3 regions of the Companilactobacillus sp. FL22-3 genome follow, and region 2 is predicted to be linked to each of the others. Evidence: predicted binding sites of a transcription regulator. Region 2 holds the regulator's gene; each other region holds the start of a gene.
The links. Region 2 encodes NrdR, which represses ribonucleotide reductase genes. Its sites were predicted from a motif close to ACACNATATATNGTGT; they were not measured.
Positions count from the first base shown of each region.

Region 1: a site for NrdR is predicted at 4,069-4,084, ahead of nrdJ (ribonucleoside-triphosphate reductase, adenosylcobalamin-dependent). Genes of this name have one in related genera too.
Region 3: a site for NrdR is predicted at 4,052-4,067, ahead of ACYT32_RS05565 (deoxynucleoside kinase). Genes of this name have one in related genera too.

Region 1 covers NZ_JBTYYZ010000005.1:107,684-113,166, reverse strand. The annotation lists gene ACYT32_RS06030 (MMPL family transporter) at 1-1,317, shown strand, start outside; gene ACYT32_RS06025 (SLAP domain-containing protein) at 1,520-2,833, shown strand; gene ACYT32_RS06020 (hypothetical protein) at 2,947-3,693, shown strand; gene nrdJ (ribonucleoside-triphosphate reductase, adenosylcobalamin-dependent) at 4,112-5,483, shown strand, end outside.
Region 2 covers NZ_JBTYYZ010000002.1:39,558-45,040, forward strand. The annotation lists gene polA (DNA polymerase I) at 1-2,655, shown strand, start outside; gene mutM (DNA-formamidopyrimidine glycosylase) at 2,665-3,492, shown strand; gene coaE (dephospho-CoA kinase) at 3,474-4,082, shown strand; gene nrdR (transcriptional regulator NrdR) at 4,104-4,577, shown strand; gene ACYT32_RS02180 (DnaD domain protein) at 4,589-5,483, shown strand, end outside.
Region 3 covers NZ_JBTYYZ010000005.1:5,614-11,096, reverse strand. The annotation lists gene ACYT32_RS05575 (DUF2207 family protein) at 1-1,558, shown strand, start outside; gene ACYT32_RS05570 (SpaA isopeptide-forming pilin-related protein) at 1,742-3,910, opposite strand; gene ACYT32_RS05565 (deoxynucleoside kinase) at 4,170-4,811, shown strand; gene ACYT32_RS05560 (QueT transporter family protein) at 4,945-5,439, shown strand.

The sequences.
Region 1 (5,483 bases), on a different contig from region 2:
TCCGGTATGTCGCAATTGCAATCACAAGTTAATGCCTTATCAGGTCAAGCAACACAATTATTAACTTTGATGCAAGCATCTGGTCAAAATACGTCCGCTGCTGCTGGTGAAATGGCTCAGTTGCAAGGAGCAATTGGCCAATTGAGTACTGGTTCATCAGCTCTTTCAGCAGGGATGTCGCAATTACAAGGACAAATTCCAACTTTAACTTCTGGAATGTCCACGTTGGCTAATGGTACCAATACGCTGGTTGGAACGAGTTCTACTTTAACCAGTGGTGGTCAAAGTGTAGCCAGCGGTGCTTCAACTGTTAATAGTGGTGTTCAACAGATGAATACCCAATTGCAACAAATGGCTTCCCAAGTTACTGAACTCGAATCAGGACTATCTTCAGCTAATGATGGATTAGATACTTTAGCTCAAGGTAATTCAACGATGAAGAGTTATCTTGATGGTTTACGTACATCATACGTTGGCGATACTTTCTATCTACCAAAATCCACTATCAAGAGCAGTGCCTTTAAACCAGCACTAGATGCTTATATGGATAAGAACCGTAAGATTGCATCATTGACTGTAGTCTTCAAAGGTGATCCAAATAGTGATACTACTTCTAAGCAACTTAAGACTTTGGAAGCTGATATGAATTCCAAGTTGAAACATGGTCCATTGAAGAATGCTAAAGTTGCCGTTGGTGGACAAACTTCCCAAAATAATGACTTGAGAACTTTGGCTAATGGTGACTTTGGACGGACAGCAACTATCATGACAATCGGTATCGGAATTGCCTTGATCGTAGTTACTGAGTCCATCTTGCAACCATTGACGATCATTGGAACTTTATTGTTAGCTTATGAGATGTCAATGGGTATCACCCGTATCTTCTCGAAGATGGTTCTAGGTGATAACTTGTTAAGTTGGAATACGCCATTCTTTACTTTCATTATGTTAATGGCTTTAGGTGTCGATTACAGTATCTTCTTGATGGTCAGATTTAAGGATGAACCAATGCCTGATCTCAAAGAACGGATGTTGAACGCTGCCACCGCTATCGGTACAGTAGTTATTTCCGCCGCTATTATCTTGAGTGGTACCTTTGCCGCCTTGATTCCGTCAGGTGTTACAACCTTGATTCAAGTTGCTTTAGGCGTTATCTTTGGTTTGATAATCTTAGTTATCTTCCTACCACTAACTTTATCGTCACTGATAAGTTTGAATGAATGGCACGAGAAGCGGATGCTCGAAGGAAAGAGACCAACCGGTTCGAAGAAGAAAAAAACTGATGAGGCCAAAAGTGCAGCTGATTCAGAAGCATAAATGAAATTAATACGTTTTGAGAGTTAGATAAGAGTTTTGTCTGATTCACAACGACCAATAAAACCAGTGCGTCGATCATTAAAGATGATTGGCTCACTGGTTTTTTGTGTTTAAATTATTTTTAAGAATTATTCGATATCAGGACAATCTTTTTAAAGAGAATATAATTTAGTTGGACCAAATAATTTATGGAGGGATTATTTTGAAAAAGAGTACATCATTATTATTCAGTGGATTACTAGTTTCTGGGATGGTCTTGGGTGCAACAGTGACAACACCAACTACTGTCCATGCTGACAATACCGCGACTACTCAAGCAACAACGAATGTAACGAATACCGTTTCGTTCTATGATCAAAATGGTGATTTTATTCGTAGCCAAAGCTTGCAAGGTGCTCAAGGATCAGCTATCAATTATGCTCCAGATGGTTATGCTATTCCAACTAATAACAAAGCCGTTTTTGGTGCAGATGGTTCTACAGTAAAAGCTATTGTTAATCAAATGATTTCAGTCAAAGTTAACTATGTCGATCAAAATAATAAAATAGTGGATTCAGAAGTTGTTAACGGCGGTGTTGGTAACACTTATAAGTTGACAGATATTCCTGCCGGTTGTAGTTGGGTCAATGATTCAGAACAAACAATTACTTTGGAACAAGGCAAAGAATATAATGTTGCTGTAAATAGAAAAGTCTTTAATACATTGATCTTTAAGACTGCTGATAATTCAGAAGTCGATCGTACGGAAGTATTTGGCGACAAGGTCGGTGATAAGGTCGAATTAACTCAAGCTCAAATTCCAGTTGGTTACAAGATCGATTCAAATAGCATCACACTTCAAAGCGATAACAATACTCAATTTATCACCGTTACAAAAGCTGATTCTGGTGAAACAGCTACTGGTGTTGTAACAGTTAACGATAAAACTGCACAGTTATATACCATTTATGGAAATGTCATCAGTGGACGTACATTAGCAGCAAACAGCTCATGGAAGACTTTTGGTACTAAAGTAATCAATGGTCAAACTTACTACAAAGTTGCTTCTAACGAGTGGGTCAATGCCAATGATGTTACAGCTACTAACAATACAGTCACACCATTCTCAAATGTAGTAGCAACAAGTGGTTCAGTTGCTAAACTTTATGACAAGAATGGTAAGGAACTTTCCGGCCGTGGATTGGGACCAAACACAAGCTGGCGTACAGCTAATAAGATGGTCTTAAATGGCAAGACATATTATCAAGTAGCAACTAATGAATGGGTTGACGCAAGTACTGTTACCGTAGTTGGTCAAACAACTAATAATGATTCAAACGTTAAACCAGCAGTTGGTGTTGTAACTATTGGTTCAACTGTGGCTCAACTATATACTAAAGATGGTACAGCTATTTCTGATCGTGCTTTAGGACCAAATTCATCATGGAAGACTGCTAATAAGATGACACTTAATGGTGAAACTTATTACCAAGTAGCAACTAATGAATGGGTTAAAGCAAGTAATCTAACGAAATAATTAGTCACCAAGCGAGTAATTCGATCTTTTGAGAAAAGATTGAGCGACTCGCTTTTTTGTTGTGGTATAGTACGCTAGGTAAGAAAAATGACTGAAGGGAAATGAACCTAGCGATGAAAAAAATAATTTGGCTGATAATGGGAGTAATGTTGTTATCATTAAGCTCCTGTACTAATCAGTCACCATCTAGTGCACCTGCAGTCAAAACAATTCGTCAGAACAAAACTAAGTGGAATAGACGATTACGTCAAGCTGTCGACTTAGATAAGAAAATATCCGATCAGACGCCAACTATTCCGCCTGCATATGATGACTCTAGTATGTCCTGGCAGCGTTTGACAGCTGGCAATCAATTGCTTGTAAAAGCTCAAGTGGTTAATTTACAGCCCGAGTTAGGACGCTTAGTCACCGAGACCAAAGCCACGATTTATATTGAAAAAGTAATTTCTGGCGATAAATCTTGGCAAGGTAAAACTATCAAAACGGAATTTTCCGGTGGTCTAGCTCGAGTTAAAGATTACGTAAATGTGTTTACGGATAAAGATACTACGAAAGATTTTGGCTTTGATGATCCTAATACGATTATTCGAGCCAGTGATCCAAGTATCCCGATGCCTCAAATTGGCCAAAAAATAATTATTGGCTTGAATCGTTTTCGAGCTGAGAATGAAAATCAAAAGAAGATGTATCAGCACTTTGGCCTAAGCCGAAAGAATTTCTTTGTGATCAATAATCCACAAGTAACGTATTGGACTCAAGAATCAAAAACTTATCGCTTGAATAATCCCGCTTTTCTAAAAGGTAATCTCAAAAAATATCCCAACTTAAAACGGATCACTGAACGCTTAAATAATTTTTAATGATTTATTACTTGGGAGAAATGCTCTGAATAAATAGAATTGGTATAGGTCTGACGAAAGGTGACAATTCGTCAGATTTTTTTATAATTAAAAATAATTTTTCTTGTGGAACACCTGATCTGACAACCATATGTTCGTGTCAAGATAAAAATTTTCATTTACCCACTTGAAATTTACTCGGAAGTTTAAATTAAAATAATCATTGCTTAGTCTTCAAAATGGGGGCTAAAATAGTAGTTGCAATTTGTTTTACTCGCTTAAAAATTTAATCGATTTATAAATCTAAAATTACAGAAATAACAAGGATTGCTAATAATTACTAAATGTCAATGGTAATAATTAACTACTATATCTTGTTATTTTTTATTTTTGAGGGTACTATATATTGTGTTATCTTAATTATGTGGAGTGATCAGTAATGGACGTTATTAATAAAGTTATTTTGTCAGATGAATTTATCGAAAATGTTAAAAAAACAATTAAACCCCACTGGGGTGAACTAGGTTGGGTCACCTATAAACGAACATATGCCCGTTGGATTCCTGAACTGGGTCGAACTGAGAACTGGTCAGAAACTGTAAAGCGTGTTATCGAAGGAAATATTAATCTTGACCCTCGTTTGAAAAAAGACGATTTAACTGATGAAGAATATGCCGGATTAGTTAAAGAAGCTCAACAATTATACAAATTGGTCTATGGCTTGGCAGCTACACCATCAGGTCGAAATCTGTGGATCTCAGGAACAGAATATCAACATCGCAACGGGGATGCTTTGAATAACTGTTGGTTCGTGGCTATTCGTCCTCAAAAGTATGGTGAAAGCCATATCGTGCCAGATTATTTGCAAAAGGATCAACTCGCAGTTTCAATGCCATTCTCCTTCATGTTTGATCAATTGATGAAGGGTGGCGGCGTTGGTTTCTCTGTTGTTCCTAGCAACATGAAGTTAATGCCTGAGGTTGATAATAAAGTCGATTTAACTGTAATCATTGGTAAAGAGAGTGCCTCTTATAAAGACTCTATCGAAGCTGGTGCAGTTGATCGTGACGATTGGTTGGCTGAAAATGACATTTCTGCTACACGTCATTATGAAATTCCTGATACCCGTGAAGGTTGGGTCATCGGAAATGCTAATATGATCGATGCTCACTTTGCTGACACTAACGATGGACTTGATCAAGTCGTTCTTGATATTACTGATATCCGTGCTAAAGGCGAAAAAATCAAAGGTTTTGGTGGAACTGCTTCCGGTCCCATACCATTGATTGAAATGTTTTTCGATATTAACGAAGTATTGAATAATGCGGTTGGACGCAAGTTGACTTCGGTTGACTGTACCGATATGGGTAACTTGATCGGTAAGACGGTCGTAGCCGGAAATGTTCGTCGTTCAGCAGAATTAGCTTTGGGCGGTGCAACTGATGACGACTTCATTACTATGAAACAAGATCAAAAGAAACTCTACCATCACCGTTGGGCTTCTAATAACAGTGTGGCAGTTGATTCTGAATTCAAACGCTATGCACCAATTGCCGACTCCATTACTCACAATGGTGAACCTGGTATTGTGAACTTGGAATTATCCAAGAACTATGGTCGTGCCATCGACGGTTATCAACCAGGAATCGATGAAGGTGTTGAAGGAACTAATCCATGTGGGGAAATTTCTTTGAGCAATGGTGAACCATGCAACTTATTTGAAGTCTTTCCATTGATTGCCACTGAGCAAGGCTGGAGTTTAGAGGAAGCCTTTACGTTAGCTGCCCGTTATACTAAGCGTGTTACTTTCA
Region 2 (5,483 bases):
TCAAAAAATAAAAAGTTGCTTTTAATAGATGGAAATAGTGTGTCGTTTCGGGCCTTCTTCGCCATGCATAACGTTTTGGATAAATTTGTCAATGGCGAGGGTATCCATACGAATGCACTCTATGCGTTCAATAATATGTTAGAGATCGTTCTAAAAGAGGAGCAGCCCACGCACGCTCTAGTTGCTTTTGATGCTGGAAAGACTACTTTTAGAACGGAAATGTTTAAAGATTATAAAGGTACTCGTGCTAAGACGCCCCAAGAGTTAATGGAACAATTGCCGTTGATTCAAGAAATGTTGAATTATCGCGGTATTAAGACTTACGAATTGCCTAATTATGAAGCTGATGACATCATTGGGACGATGTCGCATCAGGCCCAATTGGATGGCTTCGACGTGACGGTTATCACTGGCGATCGAGATCTGACTCAGTTAACAACTGATAAAATCACTGTCAAAGTTAATGTTAAAGGGGTAACTGAGACGGAAGCTTATACTCCAGAACATGTTCAAGAAAAACTCGGTCTTACGCCTAAGCAGATCATCGATATGAAAGGCTTAATGGGCGATAGTTCTGACCACTATCCTGGGGTTGAAAAAGTCGGTGAAAAAACAGCCATCAAATTGCTCAATCAGTACGGCAGTATTGAGGGAATTTATGAGCATATCGACGATATGAAGCAGAGCAAGTTAAAAGAGCATTTAATTAATGACCATGACCAAGCGCTTTTAAGTAAGAAGTTGGCCACAATTAATTTAGACGCTCCAGTGGACTTAACTTTAGCTGATTTAGAATATCATGGCGACAATCAGGAACAACTGATCCAGTTTTATCAAAAGATGAATTTTAAGACCTTTTTAAATCGGATGGATATTCCTCAAGAGAATACTGCAGAAGATTTAGCTGATATTAAAGTTTTGCCACTGGATGCTGCAGCAGCAAAGAAAATTGCCAATAATACTCAACCACAGACGTTGATTGTTGAAGGCTTTGGCGAAAATTATCACTTGGCTCCCATCGTTGGTTTAGTTGTCTCTGATGGTAAGAATTGTTATGGAACAAATGATATTTCGATTCTTGAAAATGCTGATTTGAAGTCTTGGCTAGCTGATTCTACCAAAGAGAAGTACTTGTTCGATAATAAAGCAACGATTGCGTTATTGCACCGTTATGGCTGCCAACTGGAAGGGGTAAGCTTTGATATGTTGTTAGTCGCCTACTTGCTAGATACTAACGACAACAAGCAAGATATCGGGTTAGTTGCCAAGAATTACAATGTCAGTTTACCTTCTGAAGAAGAATTTTACGGTAAAGGTGTCAAAAAGGCGGTTCCCGAAGATACGGAAGTCTTATTGAATTTCTTAGCCCAAAAGGCTCAGGTTATTAGAAGTTTGAAAGACAAAATGTTAAAAGAACTAAAGGATAATGACCAGGATAGCTTGTATGACGAGATTGAATTGCCACTGTCTATTGTTTTAGCCAATATGGAGATCAAAGGGATTACCGTGGAGGTTTCTCGTCTTAAAGAGATGGAGAATACGTTTGCGACCCGTTTGAGTGAAATTGAACAAAAAATTTATCAAGCTGCCGGCAAAGAATTTAATATCAATTCACCTAAACAATTAGGTGTGGTCTTGTTTGAAGATTTGAAATTACCAGTAATCAAAAAGACTAAGACTGGCTACTCAACTTCAGTGGATGTCCTAGAGAAGTTAAAGGATAAGTCACCAGTCGTCCAGATGGTCTTAGATTATCGTCAAATTTCGAAGATTCAATCAACCTACGTTGTTGGTTTACAGAAGTTTGTCCAACCTGACAACAAGATCCATACGATTTATTTACAAACTTTGACCCAAACTGGACGGCTGTCTTCAATCGATCCTAACTTACAAAATATTCCAATTCGCATCGATGAAGGTAAGCAGATCCGTAAAGCTTTCGTACCTCAACACGATGACTGGGAGATCTTTTCTGCCGATTATTCACAAGTTGAGTTGCGAGTTTTGGCACATATCTCGGGCGATGAGAACATGCAAGAAGCCTTCCGTGAAGATTATGATATCCATGCGCATACTGCCATGCGGATCTTTGGTTTGAACAGTACTGATGAGGTGACCCCTGATATGCGTCGCCAAGCTAAAGCTACTAACTTTGGTATCGTCTACGGTATCAGTGATTATGGTTTGTCACAAAATATTGGAATCAGTCGTAAACAGGCGGCAGCTTTCATTGAATCTTATTTTGAACAATATCCTGGTGTTAAGAAGTACATGGACGACATTGTTAAATATGCGCGTGAGAATGGTTACGTGGAAACGATCATGCATCGTCGTCGTTATTTGCCTGACATTCATTCCAGCAACTTCAATATCAGAAATTTTGCCCAGAGAACGGCAATGAACACGCCAATTCAAGGTAGTGCCGCCGATATTATCAAAGTTGCCATGATCAATATGCAAAAGATGTTAGAAAAAGAACAGCTCCAAGCTAATTTGTTATTACAAGTACACGATGAAATGATTTTTGAAGCACCAAAATCTGAAATTGCAACGTTAGAAAAATTAGTTCCAAGTGTGATGGACTCAGCGGTCAAACTAGATGTTCCTTTGAAAGTTGAAACAGCCCATGGCAATACTTGGTACGAAGCAAAGTAGGTCGATAATATGCCAGAAATGCCGGAAGTAGAGACAGTTAGACGTGGTTTGAATTCTCAAGTTAAAGGACGAAAAATCACTCATGTAGAGATCCGTTATCAAAATCTGATCACGGGTGATGTCAAACAGTTTAGTGAATTTGTGACTGGGGCAACGATTACTGATGTTGGTCGGCGAGCAAAGTTTTTATTGATTCATTTAGATAATGGCTATACGATAATCAGTCACTTACGAATGGAAGGACGTTACCGTATTTCAGCTGATCCCAGTGCGATTGATAAGCATTCTCATGCAATTTTCAGCTTGGATAATGGCGAAAAAATGATTTATAATGACGTGCGTAAATTCGGTCGCATGCAACTGTGGCCCACGGCTGAATTGTCGACCAACAAGTCAATCATGAAGCTAGGACCAGAGCCATTGTCGCCTGACTTTACCTTTGAAAAACTTAAGCCAAGAATTATGCGTCATAGAAAAGATATTAAGACGGTCTTGTTGGATCAGTCAGGCTTGAGTGGCTTGGGCAATATTTATGTCGATGAGGTATTGTGGCAAGTTAAGATTCATCCTCAAACGCCAGCCAATCACCTCAATGATGAGGATATCAAGGCTATTATTGTTGCTTCAAATCAAGAGATGGAATCAGCTATTGCTAACGGAGGTTCAACAGTTCGTTCGTATATCGATGCGACTGGTCACAAAGGTAATATGCAGAATAGTCTTAAAGTCTACGGTAAAGAGGGAACACCTTGTCCCCGTTGCAAAACAGAGATTGAAAAGATTAAAGTTGGAGGTCGTGGGACGCATTTTTGTCCTAAATGTCAGATCGTCAAATGAGTAAAATATATGGATTAACCGGGGGAATTGCCAGTGGTAAGTCAACCGTTTTAGCAATGTTTCGCCAACATGGTTTTCAAGTCTTTGACGCTGATTCAGTGGCACGAGAGGTAGTCGTACCAGGATCAATCGGTTTACAGCAGATTACAGCTCAATTTGGGACCGAAGTTCTCAAATCCGATGGGACTTTGGATCGTGCCAAATTGGGAGCAATTGTTTTTAGTGATCATCAAGAACTAAAGAAATTGAACCAGATTACTCGTCCATTGATCAAAGAGAAGATATTAAAGACTATTGCGGCAGTCAAACGGTCAAACAGCTCGACAATTTCTATTTTTGAAATTCAATTGTTGTTTGAGGGTGGTTATCAAACCTACTTTGACGGTATAATTAGTCTTTACGAAAGACCAGAAGTACAGTTGCAACGGTTAATGACCCGAAATAATTTAACTAAAAAAGTCGCCTTAGAACGAATCAATTCACAAATGTCGATGGATGAGAAACGCAGTCGAGCTGATTTTGTGATTGATAATTCTTTTGACTTAGCACATCTTGAAAATGAAATCGAAAAGTTAATATCGCAACTTTAATTGAGAAAAGAGGTTAGAATCTTGATTTGTCCACATTGCCATCATGATTCATCAAAAGTTATCGACAGTCGCCCCAGTGATGAAGGGCGTGCTATTCGTCGTCGCCGTGAATGTGAATATTGCGGTACGAGAATTACCACCTTTGAAAGGTTGGAAAAATCACCTTTATTAGTGATTAAAAAGAACGGCAACCGTGAGGAATTCAGCCGTGAGAAGTTATTGCATGGAATCGTTCGGGCAGCCGAAAAACGTCCAGTAACAATGGATCAAATGAATTCTATCGTTGACAAAGTTGAAAATGAAATCAGAGCCAATGGTGAGAGTGAAGTTCGTTCACAAGTAATTGGTGAACACGTTATGAAGATTTTAGCTAAAGTCGACGATGTAACTTACATTCGTTTTGCCAGCGTCTACCGTGAATTTAAAGACATGAATAGTTTCATGCAAGAAGTTCAAGAGATGATGGCTAATGGAAATAAAATTGACAAGAAATAAGAGGGATGCCAGTGTCAACAAGTAATTTTCAATCAGAAAAGTTTACACCACTAGTTGGCTATTGGTGTTTGCCTAATGGCCATCTCAATGATGACGATCGTCACGTTTTGACGGATTTATATTTACCGATTTTAGGAACTGAAGCCTTTAGTCTCTATTTATTGTTGTGGGAAAAATTGCCGAATAAGGAATTGGTTACCCAACGCAAGTCGCATGCTGAATTATTCAGTCTTTTGGGAATCGATCAAAAACGTTTTTATGAGGCTCGAATCAAAGATGAAGCTTTAGGATTGATCAGAACTTTTGAAAAAAAGGATGACCTAGGGACTTATTATATTTACCAGTTATTTGAACCTTTAACTCCCAATCATTTTTTCAAAGATGACTTGTTGAGTATCTTTTTGTACGAACAAGTTGGCGATAAAAAGTATCATTTATTGGCCGATAAATATGCTCAGTCAGATCTCATTTTGAAGAATTCTCAAGAGATCACGAAGGACTTTTTAGAAGTATTTCAGTTAAGCGACAATGACTTGATCAATACTCCGAGTGAAGTACAGTCGGCGCGTGACAATTTTCAAGTTACTTCTAAGGCCAATAAACCAGCAATTTCAGCCGAAAAGGTTCAACCGTTAGATTGGGAATTGATTGGTGATCGTATCGCTCAGTCGGCCAAGATCAGTAAAGACAATTTGCTAGAAAATCAAGAGTTGATCTTGAGTCTCCGGTCTTTTTATGGGCTGGACGAGATGCAGATCATTAGCGCAATCAATGCAACGACTGATATTGTGAATGAAAAGATCGATCCAGTACGTCTGAAAAAACATGTGCAAGATCTCTTTGAGAAAAATGCTAATATCAAAGTTAAAGCTCAGACTGAAGCTCAAGAATCGACCGCAGATAAAA
Region 3 (5,483 bases), on a different contig from region 2:
AAAGGTTTTTATTCAAGAGAATGGGCAAAAATTTGCTATCAAAGACTCTAACAGCGGCCAAAATAATACGGTTAAAGTAACGAAAACGAAGAATAATTTAGGGATGAAAGTCTACCACGAGATTTCTTCTTCCGAGGCTACTTTTATTTATCAATATACTTTAAAAGGGTTAGTGACAAATTATAATGATACAGCTGTGTTGAATTGGCGTGTTATCAATCCGTGGGAAGTAACCGTCAAACATATCAAGGTAACTATCAATTTACCGCAAAAAAATATTCCTCAACTTCAAGTATGGAGTCACGGAACCTTACAAGGATACAATCATGTCGATCGTCAAAATGGTCGGGTAATCATAACAGTTCCAAGATTGTTGGATGATAATTTTGTTGAAACTAGAATGCTTTTCCCAACTTCAGTCACAAGCACCAATCAAAATATTGTGGCTAAAAATATGAAAAGTAAGGTTCGCAATGAAGAAAAGCAATTGGCACAAGAGACGAATCAAAAGCGTCAGAACCAAGAAATTATTTATCGCTCATTGATGGTTTTGGGCTTCTTGGTCATTCTAATTATTTATGGATATAAGTTTATCATGTTGAAAAAAGAACCAGCTAATAAACATAATATCCCTACGCCTTTGTATCATAGTTTTGATGCTCCAGCGTTTTTGCCAAGTTTTAGCAAAGTGATTCTGGAACGATCGGATGAAGCTGACGCACAAGGTTTAACAGCTGATTTAATGAACGAAGTAGGTCAGCGCCGAATGAAGATTGAAAAAGTCGGTAAGACGTACGAAATAACTGCCGTAGTACCACCGACTGAGGACTTCTTTAAATATTTGATCAATGATATTGGTGATGGCACCAAGGTTACGCTCAAGCAAATAAAAAAAGAGGGCCGTGATTATGATGGTGAAAGCCGTTTTAAAGATCACTACAGTGCTTGGGCAAAAGAAGCTGCTAAAGATCGCCAACAATATCTTGATGTGCATAATATTGATATTGCTAAAGGTTTTCAATTAGCTGCTCTTACGACAACAGTCCTTGTTTTCATTATGTTTGTGATAAGTATGCTCTTCAATAAGCCAGTTCTAATGCCGGCTTTAATTGCATTGATTGTTGCAGCAATTGCTTGGGGAATTAATTGGTGGATGCATAAAAAAATCACCCCCTATACTGATGAGGGTGAGGTTGCTGTCAATCAAATTAGAGCTTTCAAACGAATGCTTGAAGATATCGACGATATCAAGATGGCAGAAGTGGGTGATATTATTTTATGGGAACAATTCATACCATTTGCAGTAGCCTTTGGTATTTCCGATAAAGTGATCAAAGCGTTGAAACTCAATTTTTCGCCTGAGCAAATTGATCAATCGGTGGCTTTGGTAAATTATATCGGACTTAGCCATGCTTTTGGTTCAAACAGTAGTCCGTTCCAATCCGCCTTTATGGGAGCGCTAGGTTCGACTGGTGCAGCCAATGTTTCTGGTGGTTCAGGAGGTTTTTCTGGTGGATCATCAGGAGGCTTTGGTGGTGGTTCTGGTGGAGCCTTTTAAAATTTAATTGTACATAAATGAGAGCGGAGGAATTGGGTTTAGTTTTCGAGCATTGATAAAAATAGAGCGGTAACTCGATTTTGAGTTACCGCTCTATTTTGCTTAAGCGGAAGAAATTATACTGTTGTTCCGCATTTATGTTGCAATATTAAAGATCAAACTATTAATTTGATAATTTCCAGATTATGCTTGACGACGTTTGAAAATAACTGTTCCTAATAAAACAATTAATCCTAAGACGCTGACAAACAAGTTAATTTGGTCGCCTGTTTGTGGCAACTTGTTAGAATTATTGTTACCAGAAGCTGTGTTTTGGCCTGTGGTTGAACCACCATTATTGCCAGAACCAGGATTTTCTGGATTGACAATTAAGCCACCTTCGTTATCTTCATTTTCATCAGTGTCAGGATCAGTAGTGTTACCTTCACCTTCACCTTCGTTATCATCATTTTCATCAGTGTCGGGATCGGTGGTATTACCTTCGTTACCACCGCCTTCACCTTTTGTTCTTGGATCAGAGGTCTCCAAAGTTCCCACTCCGATTTTGTCACCGTCATCAATTATTTCAAATGGAATCTTCTCAGGATTTAAATCAAAACCATCGGGAGCTTTTGTCTCTAGAAAATAATATTTACCAGGTTCTAAGCCGTCGATAGTCAAGATACCATCCTTACCAGTGACAGCTTTAGTAATGAAAGTACCATCTTCTTTGTATAAACTGTATTCGGCACCAGGGACACCAGTCGTCATATCAGCACGGTCAAACTTTTGTAGATCGACTGAATAAGTATCATCAAAACCTGTTTCATTTTCATTTTCAACTGAAATCATGGCTGGTGTGAGATTGTCTTTAGTTATGCTAAAATTAATCTCTTTTTGAGTAATTAAGTAACCAGCAGGAGCTTTAGTTTCTACGAGTGTATAGTCACCAATAGGTAAGTTATACAGATGACCAATACCTAGGCTATCAGTCGTTATTTTACCAACAACATTGCCAGCACTATCTTTGACCTCAAATTCAGCTCCAGATAAGCGATAGCCAGTCTCAGCATCCAGCTTCATAATAACAATTGAACCTTCTTCACTTCCAGCGGGTTCATCTTTAGCAGTTACATTAACTGTAGTTGAAGTTGAACCCGTGATCGTGAAGGGTACTTCATTGCCATTCACTTGATAACCGTCAGGTGCAGTTACTTCTTTAAAATAATAATTACCCTTGGCTAAATCTGTAACCGTTAATTGACCATTTTCATCGGTTGTTAAACCAGTTTTGATTGGTTCGTCGCTGCCGACTTTGTAAAGATCATAAACTGCACCAGCTAATAAAGTCGCATCGTTATCAGCACTTTGCTTAGTCAATGTGACAGAGCCAAGGATTTCGTTACCGTTACCGCTTCCCGAGTTGGTATTGCTGGTAACACTTCCGTCAGCCGAGCCTTGATTGTTATTAGATCCATTGCCAGATCCACCGTCTGACCATGTAAAGTCGGCATGGTTTTTGAATTTAAATCCAGCCATATTTTCAGGATCATTAATTCTTGTTTGGAAAGTTACCGCATAGAATTGATTGTCCTTTGGTAAATTACTGATTTCAAAACCATTGGTTGCTTCGTTCAATTGGTAACCACTGATAGGACCCTTCTTTTTATAGTAACCAGTCTTATCAGTCCAATATGCCTCGTATACATTAACAGTTCCAGGCACATAAGTCTGACCTGAAGTAGTTGAGTCAATGCGGTCGCTAATAGTTAAGTTTTTAAATTCTTGACTATTACGGTTGGCGAGGATGGTCCAAGTAACAATAGCATTACCATTCTCGTCGGTTCCGATAACACCCTTTTTTGAAAAGTCGCTATCAGAAGTGGTGACAGTCATATTGGCATGCTTGTCACCAATTTGAACATCGTTTTTACCAACGACCGCATCTTTACCAACACCGATACCGGATGCAATATTGATACTTCCGGTAAAGTCTTGCTTATTCTCAACATTTTCGTTGAAAGTAACAGTGATAGTATTGTCTGCATTTAAGACTGCATTACCAATCACATTACCGTCATTATCAATCAGTTCAATATTCTCTCCAGGTGACTTAACCTTCAAAGTAGTTGGCAAGTCGATTGTCCAAGTGTCGCCAGCTTGCAAATCTTTACCAGTTGCATCCCAATCGATGGTCAGGTTAACTTCGCTAGCAGTACCGTGATTCTTGTCCTTAATCGAAATACCACTCAGTAAATCATTCGTACCATAATTAGTTGCAGCCTTTGCAGTTGCTTGGCTGCTACTTATTAAAACGATGAAACTAAAGACCGCAAGGAGTGTAACTAGCAGATTGCGAAATCTTTTCCCCATAATAATTTCCCCTTTCTTCATTTGATACATCCCAATTATATGATGAATAATATTTATAAGAAAGGGAAATATTTATATTTTTATAATTTATTATTTCTAACTATATGTGTAGATTTATCAACTGTTTAAGCTTTGAAAACACTACCATATATTGTGAATTTTTGGAAAGCTATACAATATATGGACAAGAAGTGATATTATTATGAATGTTGTTTTTTTTACAAATAGAGATCGAATTGATATATGGAGGAGAATAATGATGATCGTATTGAGCGGCGCAATCGGAGCCGGTAAAAGTTCATTGGCAGCATTATTATCAGAACATTTAGGAACTGAGGCATTCTACGAACAAGTAGATGATAATCCTGTTTTGCCACTATTTTATAAGGACCCTAAGAAGTATGCTTTCTTGCTACAGATTTACTTCTTGAACAAACGTTTTGAATCAATTAAGAAAGCTATGGTGCAAGATAATAACGTCTTGGATCGTTCAATTTACGAAGATTCACTGTTCTTCCACATGAACGCTGATATGGGCCGTGCTACACCTCAAGAAGTAAAAGTTTACGATGAATTGCTTGATAATATGATGCAAGAACTACCATATGCTGCCGCAAAGAAAGCTCCAGACTTGTTAGTTCATTTAGACATTTCTTATGATACGATGATTCACCGCATCGAAAAACGTGGTCGTTCATATGAGCAACCAGAACAAGATCCCACTTTACCAGAATATTATCATCAACTATTGAGCCGTTATGATGGCTGGTATGACGATTATGATTACAGTCCTAAGATGAAGATCGATGGCGACAAGTATGATTTCGTTGAAAATGCTGATGACCGTCAAAAAGTGCTTGATTTAATTGATGAACAATTACGTGTTAGAGGAACTTTATAAGCGTTAATTACGAAAGATCGGCTAAGGCTGATCTTTTTTTAATTCTTGCTAGTCATAAAAAAGTACGATAATCTATTAAAGGCAGTTTGCACTGGTTAACCTGCTATAAATTAAAACAGTGGAGGGTTTTACTTTGAGTAACTTAAAAACTAGGGATATTACCAAATTAGCATTGATTGCAGCGTTATATGTTGCTGTGACGATTGCTCCGGGGATATCTGCACTTTCATATGGATCAATTCAGTTTCGGGTTTCCGAGATTTTGATGTTGTTGCCATTTTTCAATCATAAATACAGTTGGTCGTTGATCATCGGTTGTCTGATTTCCAATCTATTCAGCGCTCAACTGGGGATGTACGATATAGTTCTAGGTACGTTAGCGACAGCTATTGCCTGCTTGATCATTACTAGAATACCTGCTAAGAATAAGTTCTTGTGGACGGTTCCCGTTATCTGTGCCGTGGTCAACGGTATAATTGTCGGAGCCGAGTTACATTATGTGCTGAAATTACCTTTCTGGCTCAACTTTGTAACGGTCGGTTTGGGTGAGTTAGCTGTAGTAGCACTCGGAGCTGTAATTTTTTATTTCTTAATGGAAAATAAGGCTTTTAGTAGATTAGTTAGATAGAAACAGTGGATGAAGGGAGAGGTTCCTTCATTTTTTTGTTATAA